DNA from 2 places in the Marinomonas sp. 63XJN7_7_ISO-PGPR-S23-202 genome. Region 1 is predicted to be linked to the other one. Evidence: predicted binding sites of a transcription regulator. Region 1 holds the regulator's gene; the other holds the start of a gene.
The links. The regulator FNR, encoded in region 1, switches genes on or off when oxygen is low (the NO sensors DNR and NnrR bind a similar motif). The targets are predictions, from matches to a motif close to TTGATNTANATCAA.
Positions count from the first base shown of each region.

Region 2: the regulator FNR is predicted to act here: its motif matches at 3,948-3,961, upstream of AC0VYG_RS06905 (cytochrome ubiquinol oxidase subunit I).

Region 1 is NZ_CM149677.1:2,569,141-2,577,030, reverse strand. Features, by position in the region: gene AC0VYG_RS11875 (RecQ family ATP-dependent DNA helicase) at 1-374, shown strand, start outside; gene AC0VYG_RS11870 (SprT family zinc-dependent metalloprotease) at 380-934, shown strand; gene ttcA (tRNA 2-thiocytidine(32) synthetase TtcA) at 1,030-1,866, shown strand; gene AC0VYG_RS11860 (YfaZ family outer membrane protein) at 1,877-2,443, shown strand; gene AC0VYG_RS11855 (adenine phosphoribosyltransferase) at 2,543-3,085, opposite strand; gene fnr (fumarate/nitrate reduction transcriptional regulator Fnr) at 3,111-3,875, opposite strand; gene hemN (oxygen-independent coproporphyrinogen III oxidase) at 3,891-5,261, opposite strand; gene AC0VYG_RS11840 (alpha/beta family hydrolase) at 5,424-6,011, shown strand; gene tusA (sulfurtransferase TusA) at 6,059-6,292, shown strand; gene AC0VYG_RS11830 (CBS domain-containing protein) at 6,359-6,952, opposite strand; gene AC0VYG_RS11825 (hypothetical protein) at 6,992-7,282, opposite strand; gene AC0VYG_RS11820 (MaoC family dehydratase) at 7,690-7,890, opposite strand, start outside.
Region 2 is NZ_CM149677.1:1,504,271-1,512,160, forward strand. Features, by position in the region: gene hisA (phosphoribosylformimino-5-aminoimidazole carboxamide ribotide isomerase) at 1-276, opposite strand, end outside; gene arfB (alternative ribosome rescue aminoacyl-tRNA hydrolase ArfB) at 415-828, shown strand; gene AC0VYG_RS06885 (cation diffusion facilitator family transporter) at 911-1,804, shown strand; gene AC0VYG_RS06890 (GNAT family N-acetyltransferase) at 1,852-2,355, shown strand; gene AC0VYG_RS06895 (GNAT family N-acetyltransferase) at 2,456-2,866, shown strand; gene AC0VYG_RS06900 (glutathione S-transferase family protein) at 2,966-3,598, opposite strand; gene AC0VYG_RS06905 (cytochrome ubiquinol oxidase subunit I) at 4,173-5,750, shown strand; gene cydB (cytochrome d ubiquinol oxidase subunit II) at 5,752-6,888, shown strand; gene cydX (cytochrome bd-I oxidase subunit CydX) at 6,958-7,068, shown strand; gene cydD (thiol reductant ABC exporter subunit CydD) at 7,074-7,890, shown strand, end outside.

The DNA of each region.
Region 1 (7,890 bases):
TGATTCGACATTTAATTGGATTTGGTTATATCAAAATAGACCATTCAACCACTTTTTGTGTGCACATGAATCAAAAGGCCAAGCGAGTATTGAAGGGGGAAGAACAAATACTTTTGCCCCATGAGCGTTATTATCCAATATTAGATGAGAATAGGCTTCATAAGGAACTGACGGATTGGCACAAATTAAAAGCGTGGAAAAGTCGGGATCAAAATAATCCCTTGTCTGATCGTCAATTGCGACTAGTACAACAGCATAAACCGAGCAATGTCGCCTCATTGAGTCGTTTAACAGGGCTATCCGTTGAAGCAATTTCTTCTTGCGCAGACCAATTGTTAACCATCATGCATGACGTAAGAACAAACGAGGAATAGGGCCAATGTATGCAAAAAGCCAACTTTCTTTCGATATGAGTAATGAAGCCTATGAGTCTGATGCGCCAAAACAGCCTCTCGCCACGATACAACGAAAAGTTGCCGATTGCATAAGCAGAGCAAATCAATTCTTCGGTACTGAGTTTAAGTTACCCAATGTGAATCTACGGCAAAAGGGTCGAGCAGCAGGCACTGCGCATTTGCATAAAAATGAAGTGCGCTTTAATTCGTATATGTACCAGCAAAACCCTCAGGATTTTTTGGACACGGTTGTGCCCCATGAGGTTGCTCATATTATTGTATTTCAGATATACGGAAATGATGTGCGACCGCATGGTAAAGAATGGCAGGCTGTGATGCACAAGGTGTATGGACTTTCGCCACAACGTACCCACAGCTTCGATGTTCCTCCTCCAAAACACAGTTATTACTACCAATGTCATTGTCAAACGCATACTTTCACCAAACAGCGTCATACTAGAGCACAAAAAGGCACTGAGTATATTTGCAAGCTGTGCGGGACTAAGTTGCATTTTGTTGATAGCTTGTCAAAGCGTTAATGATGTGCAAGCTTTTTATCAAGTTGCTGCTTTTTTAATGCGACAAAATAATGATTATAGTAAGATAGCGGCATTTAGTTTATAGCGTGTACATAATGGATTTATCTAACAAACCGAAAGAAAAACTTGAGTTTAATAAGCTGCAAAAGCGTCTAAGACGCTTGACAGGTCAGGCCATTGTTGACTTTAACATGATTGAAGAAGGTGACAAGGTGATGGTGTGCCTGTCTGGCGGTAAAGACTCTTATACTATGCTTGATATCTTACGAAATTTACAAGCCAGCGCCCCCATACATTTCAGCATCATCGCTGTGAATTTAGATCAAAAACAGCCCGGTTTCCCTGAGCATGTGTTACCAGCCTACCTTGACGAAATGGGTGTCGATTATCATATTTTAGAGAGAGACACTTACAGCATCGTCAAAGAAATCGTTCCAGAAGGTAAGACCACTTGTGGCTTATGTTCTCGCTTACGTCGTGGTTCACTTTACGGGTTTGCGGAAGAGATTGGCGCGACTAAAATTGCCTTAGGTCATCACCGAGATGACATACTTGAGACGCTCTTTTTAAATATGTTTTTCGGTGGTAAGTTAAAGTCTATGCCGCCTAAACTGTTAAGCGATGATGGAAAGCATATGGTTATTCGGCCATTAGCTTATTGTAAGGAGAAAGACATTCAAGCGTTTGCTGATCTGAAGGCTTATCCCATTATTCCTTGTAACTTATGTGGTTCACAAGAGAACCTGCAAAGGCAAGTGGTTAAAGATATGCTTCAGCAATGGGAAAAAGATTATCCGGGAAGAGCCGATTCTATGTTTACCGCTATGCAGAATGTGGTGCCTTCCCATCTTGCTGATAATGATCTGTTTGACTTTAAAGGCTTAAAACAATCAGAAGATGCATTTAATAAATTGAATATTATTTCACTATAGGAAAGTTCTAATGAAACTAAGCAATAAAGCACTATTGTTGACCGCAGGGTTGCTAAGCTCTTCCATGGTATTGGCTTCTAATGCTAGCGTGGACTTAAGAAACGATTTGTTGAAGGCGGATGCTAGTATTGATGCAGGCCCTTTTTCAATCGATGCGGGGGGAACGCACGATACGGATAAAGATACCTCTTCACTTTATGCTGGACTGGGTATTCGGGACACAAATGCGACTGGTCCATTGCAGGTTGGACTGGGAGCGCGTCTTTATGCTCTAGATTCTGACTTAAAAGGCGAAAATAATGATCTTGCATTGGCGGTTGCGTTAGGTGGTTGGTATCGTTATACCTTCCCTATGGCAAATCGTTTAAGCATATACGCTTCGGGTTATTATTCTCCTGAGGTGCTAACGATTTCTCGATTGGATCATATGTATACTTATAACGCTCGCCTCGAGTATATGGCAACGCACAACACCCGTGTTTTTGTTAATTATGGTGCGACAGAGGCCATATACAAAAGTGGTCAGCGTCAAAAAAGTAATGATGGCGTTTCTGTCGGTGCCGATGTGGCTTTTTAAAGGTGCATAAATAAAAAAGGTGGCTAATGCCACCTTTTTTATTGATTGATTTTCTCGTGCATCAAGCTTCAGTCTTTAGAAAGAGAGACAGATGCGCAGTCAATCGCCTTCGTATGCACACAGGTTAAAAACGGGTATGTTTCTATCTTGGAGTTTTTGGCTTCCGCCTAAGTCAGGCAAGTCAATAATAGCGGCCACTTCTTTAACCTCTGCACCTTGGCTCGTTATAAGCTCAATAGCAGCTAATAGAGTGCCGCCTGTGGCAATCAGGTCATCAAATAACAAAACACTATCGCCTGCTTTTACTGAGTGTTCCTGAATTTCCAGCTCAGCGGAACCGTATTCTAAGTCATATGCTTGTGAAATGGTTTTGCCAGGCAATTTCCCTTTTTTACGGATCAAAATCAGCGGCTTTTGTAGTTCATACGCAAGTACTGCTGCGATGAGAAAGCCCCGAGCATCAATACAAGCGATATGAGTAATATCGCTGGTAATGTAGCGATGCACGTAGGCATCGACCACCATGCGCATACCTTTTGGGTCGCTAAAAATAGGAGTGATATCTCGAAAGTTGATGCCTGGCTTTGGCCAGTCTTCAACAGAACGAATTAATGACTTAACGTAGAAATCATCATAAAGCATAATCAAAGTGCGCCTAGTTTGTAGTTCAAAACTGAGCTATTTTACCACAATCAGGCGCAACTCCCACGAGTTTTTGCATTTCTGGAAGGTCAATAATGGATATTTCTTTGCCATCTACTTGGATTAATTCATTTTTTTGGAAGCGTGTGATTACACGACTAACGGTTTCGACTGCCAAGCCCAAATAATTGCCAACCTCACCACGAGACATGGAAAGCCGGAAGGATGTTGCAGAATAGCCGCGTTTTTTAAAGCGATTTGATAGGTTAAGCAGAAAAGAGGCCACTTTTTCATCGGCATTTTTCTTGCCTAGAAGAACCATCATTTGCTGGTCATCGCCGATTTTACGGCTCATTACCTTGAACACCTGGTGTTTGAGGGACGGAATTTGTGAGGAAAGGTTCTCCAAATGACTAAATGGGATTTCGCACACAGTGGTCGTTTCCAATGCTTTAGCAGAAATAGGGTAAGTATTATCATCAATACCACTTAGGCCAACCAACTCGCTAGGGCAGTAGAAACCAGTGATTTGTTCTTCCCCAGAGGAAGTAATGTTAAAAGTCTTTAAGGTGCCAGTTCTTACCGCAAAGACAGAACTAAAAGGCTGGCCTTGATGGAATAGCACTTCCCCTTTTTTTAGGGGACGTTTGCGTTCAATGATTTGATCTAGCCGATTGATATCTTCGTCTGCCAGAGCAATGGGTAAACATAGTGCGCTTAAGCTGCAATTTTGACATTGAGAAGATAGCTTGCTGCTGAAACGTGATTGTGTGTGTGTTGTTGCGGGCATTTCACTCTCCCTAGATTATATTACTTTCGAATACTTGACTACGCTGTTCAAATGCTTATCGAACGCCATGCATACGCAGCGAATAAGTAATCGTCCTCTGTCTGTTACTTTTATAATAGTATCTTCTGGATGGCTAATAATTTCAATAATGCCATCCGCTTCAAGCTGCCTTAATTTGGCAAGTTCTACTGCAAAGTACTCTCTAAAGTGGATGTTAAACTCTTGTTCTATTGTTTGAAAGCTTAATTTAAATTGACTAATAAGTGTCATAATGACTCTGTGTCTAATTCTATCATCATTATCACTGATGTAACCTTTCATTATAGGAAGCTGACCATTTTCTATGCTATTTTGATAAAGAGACAGGTCGGTATGGTTTTGGATATAAACGCCGCTTAAGTTACTGATTGCGGATACCCCAAAGGCAATTAAATCCGTATCTGCATGGGTAGTGTACCCCTGAAAATTACGCTGTAATTTGCCTTCTTTTTGAGCAACCGTCAAGGTATCATCTGGCTTAGCAAAATGATCCATGCCAATGTACACGTAGCCATATTCTATTAATGTATCAATGGTCATTTTTAGAATATGCAGTTTCATTTCTGCAGAAGGCAAACTGTTGTCTAGAATCCGTTTTTGAGCTGGGAACCGTTCTGGTAAGTGGGCGTAGTTAAAGACGGAAATACGTTCCGGCTGCAATCTCAAAACGGTGTTCAATGTCTCTTTAAAGCCGTTTAAAGTTTGGAACGGTAAACCATAAATTAAATCAAAGTTAATAGAGCGTATGCCAAGTTCGCGGCAGTCATTGACGAGCGCTTCTACCATTTCAACTGGCTGTATTCGGTGAATGGCTTTTTGGACAGATAAGTCAAAGTCCTGAACCCCTATGCTGACGCGATTTATTCCCATATTTGTTAAGAGGGTTAGTTTTGATTTGCTGATCTCGCGGGGATCAATCTCAACGCTATAATCCTGGCTACCGTCTGTGATCAAAGAAAAATGTCGATTAATGACATCAAATAATTGTTGCCACTGTGGTTCAGACAAAAAGGTTGGTGTGCCGCCCCCAAAGTGCAGTTGTGTCACGGGGCGATTAGCATCAATCATTAAGCTACGTAGGCGTATCTCTTCTCCAAGTAGTTCCACATATTCCTCGCCTTTGTCGTATTGTTTTGTCACAATTTTGTTGCAGGCGCAGTAGTAACAGAGGTGGGCGCAAAATGGGATATGGAAGTATAGGCTGATTGGGGCGTCTGAAGGTCGTAACATTCTGTCGATGAGAGCAATTTTGCTAATGGAGGCATCGAACAACGGCGCTGTCGGATAGGAGGTATACCGAGGGCCTGATAAGTTGTATTTTTGAATGAGTAATGGATCCCAGATCATGATATTTTCCTATTAAATTTTCTAATGGCAGTTTACTCTTATGAGGATTCTGTTCGTATGACTTGGATCAAAGTTTTAAGGTCAAAATAAAAATCTTACGGTTCAATAGGGAAATTTTTATTCAGATTAAAAAACATACGCTTTTAGTATTGGGATACATCCATGCAAACACTTCCTATTTATCTTGCTCATGGAGCAGGAGCTGGTCATACAAAAAATGGCTTTTTGCAATATATTAAACGCCAGCTAGAAGAAAAAGGCTGTCCTGTCATACCCGTGACTTTTGCCTATATGCGCGAACAAGAAGCCACTGGCAAAAAGCGTCCACCACCGCGTTTCAATAAGTTGATCCCAGAGTTTACGGAGAGCCTTAGTACCTCGGAACCACTCATTGTTGCGGGTAAATCGATGGGAGGGCGAGTGGCGACGCAACTGACAACGGATAGCAGAGTGAAGGGTGTTATTTGCTTTGGCTTTCCTTTTCACCCTCCTGGTAAACCGGAGAAGCATCGTTTGGCGTTTTTGGATTCTGTTGATGTTCCATGCTTGATTATTCAAGGGACAAGAGATGTGTTTGGTAAGCCAGACTGGGTTTTGGAGCAAACACTCAACAAGAATATCGATATTATGTGGGTTGAAGGGGCGGATCACGATTTTAAGACACTCAAAAAGCAGGCGATAACGCAAGAGCAGGTGGCTTCAATGGTTGCTAGCATGGTTGAGCGTTGGTTGTCAGAAAAGTTTGTCTAGCTGACATGGAGGTTTATAATAGGGGTAACCAGTCGGAGGATCAGATTATGAAACACCATTCATTATTAGACGCTAGCGGATTAATGTGCCCAGAACCCGTCATGATGCTGCACGTGGAAATGAAAAAAATAGAGCCGCTTGAGGTGTTAAAAGTGGTGGCAACTGACCCATCTACAACCAGAGACATCCCCAACTTTTGTCGATTTTTAGGTCATACTTTGGTGAAACAAGAGCAAGAAGGTGAGTCTTATTATTATTGGATCCAAAAAAGAGAGGGGTAAAAAATAAGGGGCTCAAAGCATAACTTTGAACCCCTTATTTTTGAAAGTAAGGTGCTTTATCTTCTATTAGGCAACCCTAAGTTTTTTGCTGTTGTATTTTTCGCCTAATAAAGCAATTTTATAGATGTTTTTAAAGCTAGAGAAAGCAACGTCAATATCTAAACGCAGTTGGCGAGTGATATCGCTTGCAGAAACCAAGCCGCGGATGGTTTTTGTGTCTTCATCAATAACGAGTAAATGCTGACCTTCCGTTTCACGTTGGCTATAAAGTAAAGATTCGATATCTGAATTTTTTAGTGAAGCGTAAGATAGGGCGAGAACTTTGTCTTTTGGTTTCATTAAGTCTGCAACAAGTAGCTCTGAGCGAGCATAGCCATTCGCCACGTGCTTGATAAAAGCATCTTCTGACAAGTCTTCTAGACTGATGACACCAACAAAATTATTTTTTGCATCGACCACCACTTTCATGCGGACGTGTTCTTTTCTCATTAGTCTGACTAATTCGTCGGCGCGCGTGTTAGATTCGATCACACGAGGGGCAGATGTTTTAAAGTCTGTAAACACGCATAAAGCAGGTGAGTATAGTGTTGTATTTTCGATAGTTACTGGCCAGGTTAAGGTGTTGATTTCTCTTGTTGAAACGTAAGTTAATGTTTTCATGATGTATTCTCCAAAGTTTAAAAGTCAGAAAGAGCGAAGCTATATCAAGAAAACTGGCGGTGCTCTAGGGTGAGTTTTGGTCGCTAGAAAGTAGCCAACTTGTTCAATATAATCGCTTGAATTAGTATAATTTTTAGTCAAAGTAAAGAGGTGAACAGAAGCGCTAACTTGCTCTCCTTTTATTGCTTTTTCTTGATCGAGAGCAACCTCTTCACAGTAAATTTTTGCTACATTAGGCTGAAGCCAGCGTTGCTTATTAATCTCTTTTGCTGTAGCGCGACCAGATAACGCCAGTAAAGACGAAATGATCAGAAAAGAAATGACAAACAATCGGGAGTTCATACACGCCTTAACCTATGATTTATATTAATAAATATATGCCTCTCTTAGAAAAAAACCCAGTTTTTTTTCAATATACCTCATATTTTTCAATATTAAGTTCTTTGTAAATAGACTGTGATGAAAGCGTCTGATTGTAGGTTAAATACATTATCATTATGTAAAAAACGATAAGCGATCATAGAAAGGGCGTCAAGCAACCTAATTTATCTAAATAGAGCAGATCGCTTATACAACGCATTGTTTACATCGCTGATTACTTTCATTATTCAAACCTCTTATCCGTTATAAGAAAAATGCGACCAAAATGATTTTGTCGCATTTTGACTTGTGCGTCGTTTAAGGTTTTTAGATGCGATGATCGACACCGTGAAATCGATAACTTTCTTGCTTTGAGGTTAAAAAGCGGCAGGGAGCATTACGACGGCTTCTCCTGTGACGACAACTTTACCATCACACTCGCAGACTGTTTTTAGCGTCACACGGCGTCGGCGTTCATTAATCTCCGCTACTGTAATTGTTGTAATGACATCTTGTCCAATATAAACAGGTGCTCTGAATTTAAGGCTTTGTTCTAGATAGATACAGCCAGGCCCTGG
Region 2 (7,890 bases), 1.1 Mb from region 1:
AAGATAGTCTGCAGCATTGCGTGCGGTGACGCCCCCACCAAACTGTAAGCCACCAGGATATGTGCGAAGTGCACTCAATGCTTCTTCGTGGTTGCCCTTACCAAGCGCGATCACGTGGCCTCCTGTGAGTCCATGTTCACGATAGAGTGATGCGTAATAAGCCGCATTGTATTCGCTGATAAAGTTCTCTTTAGCGCCTTTGTCATTTAGGCTACCACCGACGATTTGCTTTACTTTGCCTTGGTGTAGATCAATACAAGGACGAAATTGAGTCACAAAAAAGCTCCTAATAGTTCGAGGTAAGAGTGGGATTGTAACCGATAATTTACCTAGAAACGATGCACCAAAGCAAACACTCTGTAAGACTGATACAATGTTGGTTCTATAGTTAATAAAGCAAGATCATTTATTTTTATGCTAAAAATTTCCCTAGCGGTGGCCATTCCTGATCATGAAATCGAATTAACCGCGATTCGAGCACAGGGAGCGGGCGGTCAAAATGTGAATAAAGTGTCTTCGGCCATTCACCTGCGGTTTAACGTCGCAAGCTCTTCTTTACCAGAATTTCATAAGGAGCGTTTATTATCCATCAGTGACTCTCGACTGACGAAAGAGGGGGATATTGTCATAAAAGCACAACAATATCGTACTCAAGAGCTAAACCGTGAAGATGCCCTAATGCGCTTAAAGGCGCTGATTTTGGACGCGATTAAACAGCAAAAAGCACGTCGACCCACCAAACCAAGCCGCTCGGCTCAGAAAAAACGCCTAGATGTAAAAAAACAAAAAGGACAAATCAAAAGACTGCGCCGTTCCAATTGGGATTGAGTGAACGAAGTGGTTTTCTCAAGCTTTGCTTTCCTATAATTTAGAAGACAATATATCCCATTTATTTGCCACAAGAGGTTATATGAGTCACGACCATAGTCATCATGTTAGTCATTATAACCGCGCGTTTGCTATCGGTATTGCGCTCAATGTTTTTTTTACAGCCGTTGAGTTTTTCTACGGTTTTGCTGCCGACTCGTTAGCCTTGATTGCGGATGCTGGACATAACTTGAGCGATGTGTTGAGTTTATTGCTGGCTTGGGGAGCGAGCATATTAGGCAAAAAAGCAGCGACCGAAAAGCGCACTTACGGTTTTCGAAAAGTCACCGTGATAGCGTCTTTGATTAGCGCTGTGATGCTATTGGCCGCATTGGGCATCATTGCTTGGGAAGCCATTGCTCGTTTCTCTCATCCGGCGCCTGTTGCCAGTGTGACCATGATGGTCGTCGCCGCTATTGGCGTGGTGATCAACACCGTGACAGCGCTGCTATTTATGGGAGATCACCATCACGACTTGAATATTAAAGGGGCATTTTTGCATATGGCGGCTGATGCGGCCGTTTCGTTAGGTGTGGTTATTGCGGGGGCACTTATCTGGTGGAAAGGGTGGCTATGGGTCGACCCTGTGATCAGTTTACTGATTGTCGCCGTTATATTCATCGGAACATGGGGGCTGCTAAAAGACTCCATGAACTACACATTAGATGCAGTGCCAGATAAAATCGACATGCCTGCATTGCGGTGTTATCTAGAACATTTACCAGAAGTGGTTCGTATTCACGATTTACATGTGTGGCCATTAAGCACCACGGAAGTGGCTTTAACCGTGCATTTAGTTGTGAAAGACATTACGCCAGAGGGATTCTTACATCACGTACAACACCATCTGCACGATGAGTTTTCAATCGAACACGCCACCATTCAAATAGAAAATGAAGCGGACGAAGCGAACTGCGCTTTAGAACATCCTCATTGAAGGTGAGGCTTAGCTTAGAAATATAAGAATAGAAGAAGTTGTTAATTATGATTCCAACAATTGAAACAGAGCGTTTGTTATTGGTACCTCCCAGCATTGAGTGCGTTGAAGCATATAATGCGTTTTATACCAATGGTGAAGCTTCTAAAGCTTATGGCGGACCAATCTCCAGTGGTAAGGCGTTGGGGCGTTTAAAAGAAGACCTGGGCGGTTGGTATATTGATGGCTTTGGTGTTTGGGCGATCAAAGAAAAAGAGTCCGCAACCATTATTGGTGTATGTGGTTTTTGGCAAGGATTAGGTTGGCCAAGAGAGCTGACTTGGTGGTTACTGCCAACCTCAAGGGGCAAAGGGTATGCCAAAGAAGCATCCATCGCTGCCGTTGCCCATGCTTATAACGAATTTGCTTGGCATGAAGTGGAAACCTATATGCATGATTCAAATGAGAGCGCGAGGGCTTTGGTCGAGCGTTTGGGGGGCGTTAAATCAAGGCGAAGTCAATTTCCAGATGGGCTGAGTCGTGATATTTATATTTTCCCAAAGGCATCTTAGCGACCGTATTCGTCATCCCGCTGCACAGTCGTGAGATCCATGGGCTAGTAGAAAGCGAAGTGTTTAGAACATCCCACTGAATAGGTAAAAGGATAAATTGATGAGTTACGACGTTCGTAATGAAATTCCAAGTGTAGAAGACTATATCGACATACGACTTCAAGCAGGCCTATCCAGAAAATCGGTTGAGGCCGCAACCATAGGTTTAAAAAACAGCCTTTTTGGCGTTGTCGTGTACTCTAATAACCTTCCAATCGGTATTGGAAGAGTGATTGGTGATGGGGGATGCTTCTTTGAAATCACTGACATGGCGGTTTTACCAGAGCATCAGCACCAGGGCGTTGGTTCTTTAATTATGAAGGCACTGGTGAATTGGTTACATGAAAACGCTCCAACGACGGCGTATGTGAGTCTAATGGCTGATCATGGCACACCAGCATTTTATGAAAAATTTGGTTTTACTAAGGCAACAATGCCGACCTCTTCTGGTATGTACATGCGCATACTATAAATGTAGTCACAGTGAGAAAAAGCCCATCAAGTGATGGGCTTTCTTATGTCTGTTGTTCGATTTTTCTTTCTAAGCATTGATAAGGCAATAAATGCTAGGTTAAGCGTTTGGATTTTTCGCGCTTGGGCCCGCTAACGCCATGGCTTTTTGGTAGGCTGGACGAGTGGAAACACGCTCGACATAGGCTTGCACATGGTCTAAGCCCTCTAAGGTTTTGCCACCAAAAAGAGGAAAGGTGGTTAGATCGAACATGATAAGAATGTCAGCACAGGTGAGTTCGTTGCCGACCAAAAATTCAGAGGTCGCTAAGTGATTGTTTAAATGCTGGTAGTAGCTGTCTTCACGGCGTTGGAGGATTTTCGCAAAGCCAGATTCTGCACCTTCCTCACCAAGGCCGCTTTTGCCAAAAAACACCGACAATAAATGGTTATGATACTGCATCCAGTAAAGGTAATCAGGGTACAAGGTACTGTCTGGTGCAATGCAAAGCTTGCCTTGTGCATGACGTTGGCAAATATACTCTACGATGGCATTGGAATCGGTCAGTACGAGGTTACCGTCAGTGATAACGGGCGCGGTAGCGGTGGGATGCAGTGCAAGGTACTCTTTAGGTGCTCCCCCTGTTTTAGGGTCCCGGTCATACCATGTCAGTTTATATGGCAAGCCAAGCTCTTCCATTAGCCAAACAATGCGGTCAGATTGGGAAACACCCAAATGATTGATGGTGATCATAGTACAGTCCTCTATGTGTAATGGCGCTTTTGATGATGAATTCACTTGTTAACGGGCGACATAAAAGCGCGTGAATGACAGATTACGTTAGTCATGTGTCAGAGCATGGTACACCAGAATGTTATGAGAAATTTGGTTTTACAAAGGAAAGAATATTGGCATCTCTAGGTAGTCATTGGTGATGTTTGACAATGTCTATTTTGTGTCAGTTTTTATGCCTTCTGCTTCTCTATTAAAAAAGTGGTTGTTCCAATATAGGGAGGTTTGCGTTGGAATAGGTGGAAAATTGGTCTTTCTTACCGTATTAAAGGGTTTGTAAAACAATCAATTAATGAAAACTCGTGTTTTTTTGATCTATGTCTATAAACGGAGCTCTTGTTGAGTCTCTTTCTTTTCGGTCTCTTTATATTGATCTAACGCAATGTTTCGCAACTATGGCTAACCTATAATCCGTCCTTATAGTAAGTACCAAATGTTTGGTGCTACGGTGGGCGTATCACAATAAGAGCATATTCTAAGGATAAAGTGCCGGTATTCGCCTTTTTCTCAATCAAGTGAATGGGTTGAAGTCATTATGATTAATGAAACTGTAGTGGACTTATCGCGGTTCCAGTTCGCTCTAACTGCTTTGTACCACTTTTTGTTTGTTCCTTTAACATTAGGGATGTCTTTCTTGCTTGCTATTATGGAGTCCGTTTACGTACTCACAGGAAAGCAAGTGTACAAGGACATGGTGAAATTTTGGGGTAAGTTGTTCGGCATAAACTTCGCCCTTGGGGTGTCAACCGGTCTCACTATGGAGTTCCAGTTTGGTACTAACTGGTCATATTACTCGCATTATGTGGGCGATATTTTCGGTGCGCCTTTGGCGATCGAAGGTCTGATGGCTTTCTTCTTAGAGTCAACGTTGGTTGGTTTGTTCTTCTTTGGTTGGGATCGCTTAAGCAAAGGCAAACACTTGGCCGTTACCTGGTTGGTTGCTATAGGTTCTAACTTATCAGCGTTATGGATTCTCATAGCGAATGGTTGGATGCAAAACCCAGTCGGCTCTGTGTTTAACTACGAAACCATGCGTATGGAGTTGGTGGATTTCAGCGCCTTGTTGTTTAACCCTGTTGCCCAGGTGAAATTTGTCCACACCGTCTCTGCTGGCTACTGTACGGGTGCCATGTTTGTACTGGTTATTTCGGCTTACTACATGCTTAAGGGTCGTGACTTGGCCTTTGCTCGTCGCTCTTTTGCCATTGCATCTGCTTTCGGCTTAGCATCTGTATTAAGTGTCATTGTCTTAGGTGACGAATCTGGTTATGAATTAGGTGACGTTCAAAAAGTAAAATTAGCAGCGGTTGAAGCCGAATGGGATACTCAAAAAGCCCCAGCGGACTTTACCTTGATTGGTTTTCCTAATCAGAAGCTAGGTGAAACAGAGTACGCGATCAAAATTCCTGATGTGCTTGGTCTTATCGCAACCCGCTCTCTCACTGGTAAAGTGGAGGGGATTAAGGAGTTAAAAGCGCATAACCGTCAACGTATTATCAATGGTATCTACGCTAATCAGTTACTAGAGAAATTACGTAGCGGCTCTACCGATCCACTTGTTAAAGAAAACTTTGACAAAGTGAAAGGGGATCTTGGTTACGGTCTATTAGTGAAAGCCTTTACTAAAGACATGAACCACGTGACCTCTAAGCAAATTGATGAAGCGGTGAACTACAGTATTCCAAATGTTGCACCTATCTTCTTTGCTTTCCGCATCATGGTGGCATGTGGCTTTATTATGCTGATTGTCTTTGCAGTATCTTTCTACCAAAACGCACGTCGTCGTATCGGTCAGAATCGTTTGTTCTTACGAATTGTAATGTGTTGTTTGCCATTGCCTTGGATTGCCTGTGAAACAGGTTGGTTCGTGGCTGAGTATGGCCGTCAACCTTGGGCCATTGGTGAGATTTTACCGGTTAATTTGGCTGCGTCAGGTTTGACAGAGACAGATCTTTGGATCTCGATTGCGGCAATCATCGCTTTGTATACCTCTTTCCTGATCGCAGAAATGTTCTTGATGATTCGTTTCTCCAAAAAAGGTCCTTCTAGTCTGCATACCGGTCGTTACGCACTAGAGAAAGAAACCGATCAGTTACAAGCTAAGGAGTTGTAAGATGGATTACGAACTATTAAAAATCATTTGGTGGGTACTGATGGGCGTATTGCTGATCGGTTTCTCTATCGCCGACGGCTATGACATGGGGGTAGGGAGTCTTTTAAACATCATTACCCGTGATGACAGTGAACGTCGTGTGATGATCAACTCTATTGCCCCTCACTGGGATGGTAACCAAGTATGGTTTATTACTGCGGGCGGTGCGTTATTTGCTGCATGGCCTGTGGTATACGCAACCTCCTTCTCTGGATTTTACTTCGCGATGATTCTGACATTGGCGGCGCTTTGGTTCCGTCCCATCGGCTTCGACTATCGCTCTAAAATCGAGACACCACGTTGGAGAAGAAACTGGGACCTTGGTATCGGCTTTGGTTCCACTGTGCCACCGATTATTTTCGGTGTAGCATTCGGTAACTTGCTTCAAGGTGTGCCATTCCAGTTTAATGAATACCTACGTGTTGATTACACAGGTTCTTTCTTTGCCTTGTTGAACCCCTTTGCCATCTTATGTGGTTTGGTCAGCTTGATGATGATTATGACCCAAGGCGGTTCTTGGTTGCTCATGAAAACAGAGGGCGATTTGCTTCGCCGAGTGAGTAAAGCGACCACTATTACCGGAATACTTGGGGCCGTGTTCTTTGTATTGGCTGGTATTTGGCTAGCGTATGATATTAAAGGTTATGTGCTTACTAGCGCCATTAATGGTAACGACGTACTGACTCCTTTAATGAAAACAGCAAAAGTGGAAACAGGCGCATGGTTGATTAACTACAGTAAAGTGCCTCTATTGATGTTGGCTCCTGTAATTGGCGTATTGGGTATGCTAGTGGCTGCGTTTGCAAGTCGCATGAAAAAAGGTGGTTTGGCTTTCCTCGGCTCTTCATTAGGGATTGCGGGTATTATTTTCACAGCGGGTGGTTCTATGTTCCCGTTCTTAATGCCTTCTTCTACTTTCCCAAGTATGAGTTTGACTATGTGGGACGCGACTTCTAGCAAATATACTCTGGAAATTATGTTTGTTGTGGCGTGTATCTTTGTGCCTATCATTTTGTGTTACACCTTATGGAGCCATTTAGTGATGTTTGGCCGCTTAAGCAAAGAACACATTGAGAAGAACAAACACTCTCTCTACTAGTAGTTTAGATTAAGACTAATTCATCATACGTGAGGTGCGGTTCTTTGCACCTCACAAAGGAGAAACATTATGTGGTATTTTGCTTGGGTTTTAGGCGTTTTACTTGCCTGTTCATTCGGCGTCATCAATGCGATTTGGTTGGAGTTTAAAGGTTACGAAGGCGAAGAGGAGCAAAAGTAAGCCTTATGTTTAAACGAGAGAAAGCCCCAAAAAAGACTCGTCAAGGGCGAGTTAAAACCCCTGAACTTATGTTTTTGAATGAATGGGCTGGGCGACAATCGAAGCGTTACCGTCTCGTTCAATTATTAGGGGTTGTGTTCACTGTGGCGATGGTTATGCAAGCTTGGTCGCTTGCTAATGTGTTTTCCGACATGGTGATTCATGGGGCTTTCTCAGCATCGATTTTATGCATAGCGTTGTCTGCCTTGCTTATCCGTGCCTTAGCCAGCTTTGGCCGTGAACGATTAAGTGCCAGTGCAAGCCGCAGTATTCGCTATTCTCTACGGGAAAAACTGGTATCGCATTTGACCAAACTTGGGCCTGCGCGCCTGAGAATTGAAGAAGATGCGGCACTGTCTACGCGTGTTTACGAACAAGTCGACGCACTAGACGATTATTACAGCCGCTATAAACCTCAGTTGTTTATGGTGTCGCTGATTCCTTGCGTTATTTTGCTGGCAATGTTGCCAGTGTCTTGGATTGCCTTTGCTATTTTTATGGTCACCGCCCCATTGGTCATATTCTTTATGATCCTTGTGGGCCACAAGGCTGCCCAAGCGAATCGTCGACAATTTAACGTGTTGGCGATGTTATCGAATCAATTTATGGATTTAAACCAAGGCTTGGCTGAACTAAAGCGGCTTGGACGAACAGGGCAAGCGAAAGAGCGCTTGTCAGACAGTGCCAGCGCCTATCAAAAAACCACCATGGGTGTATTACGTTTGGCCTTTTTATCGACCGCAACATTAGAGCTTTTCGCTTCCCTTTCGATTGCGATGATTG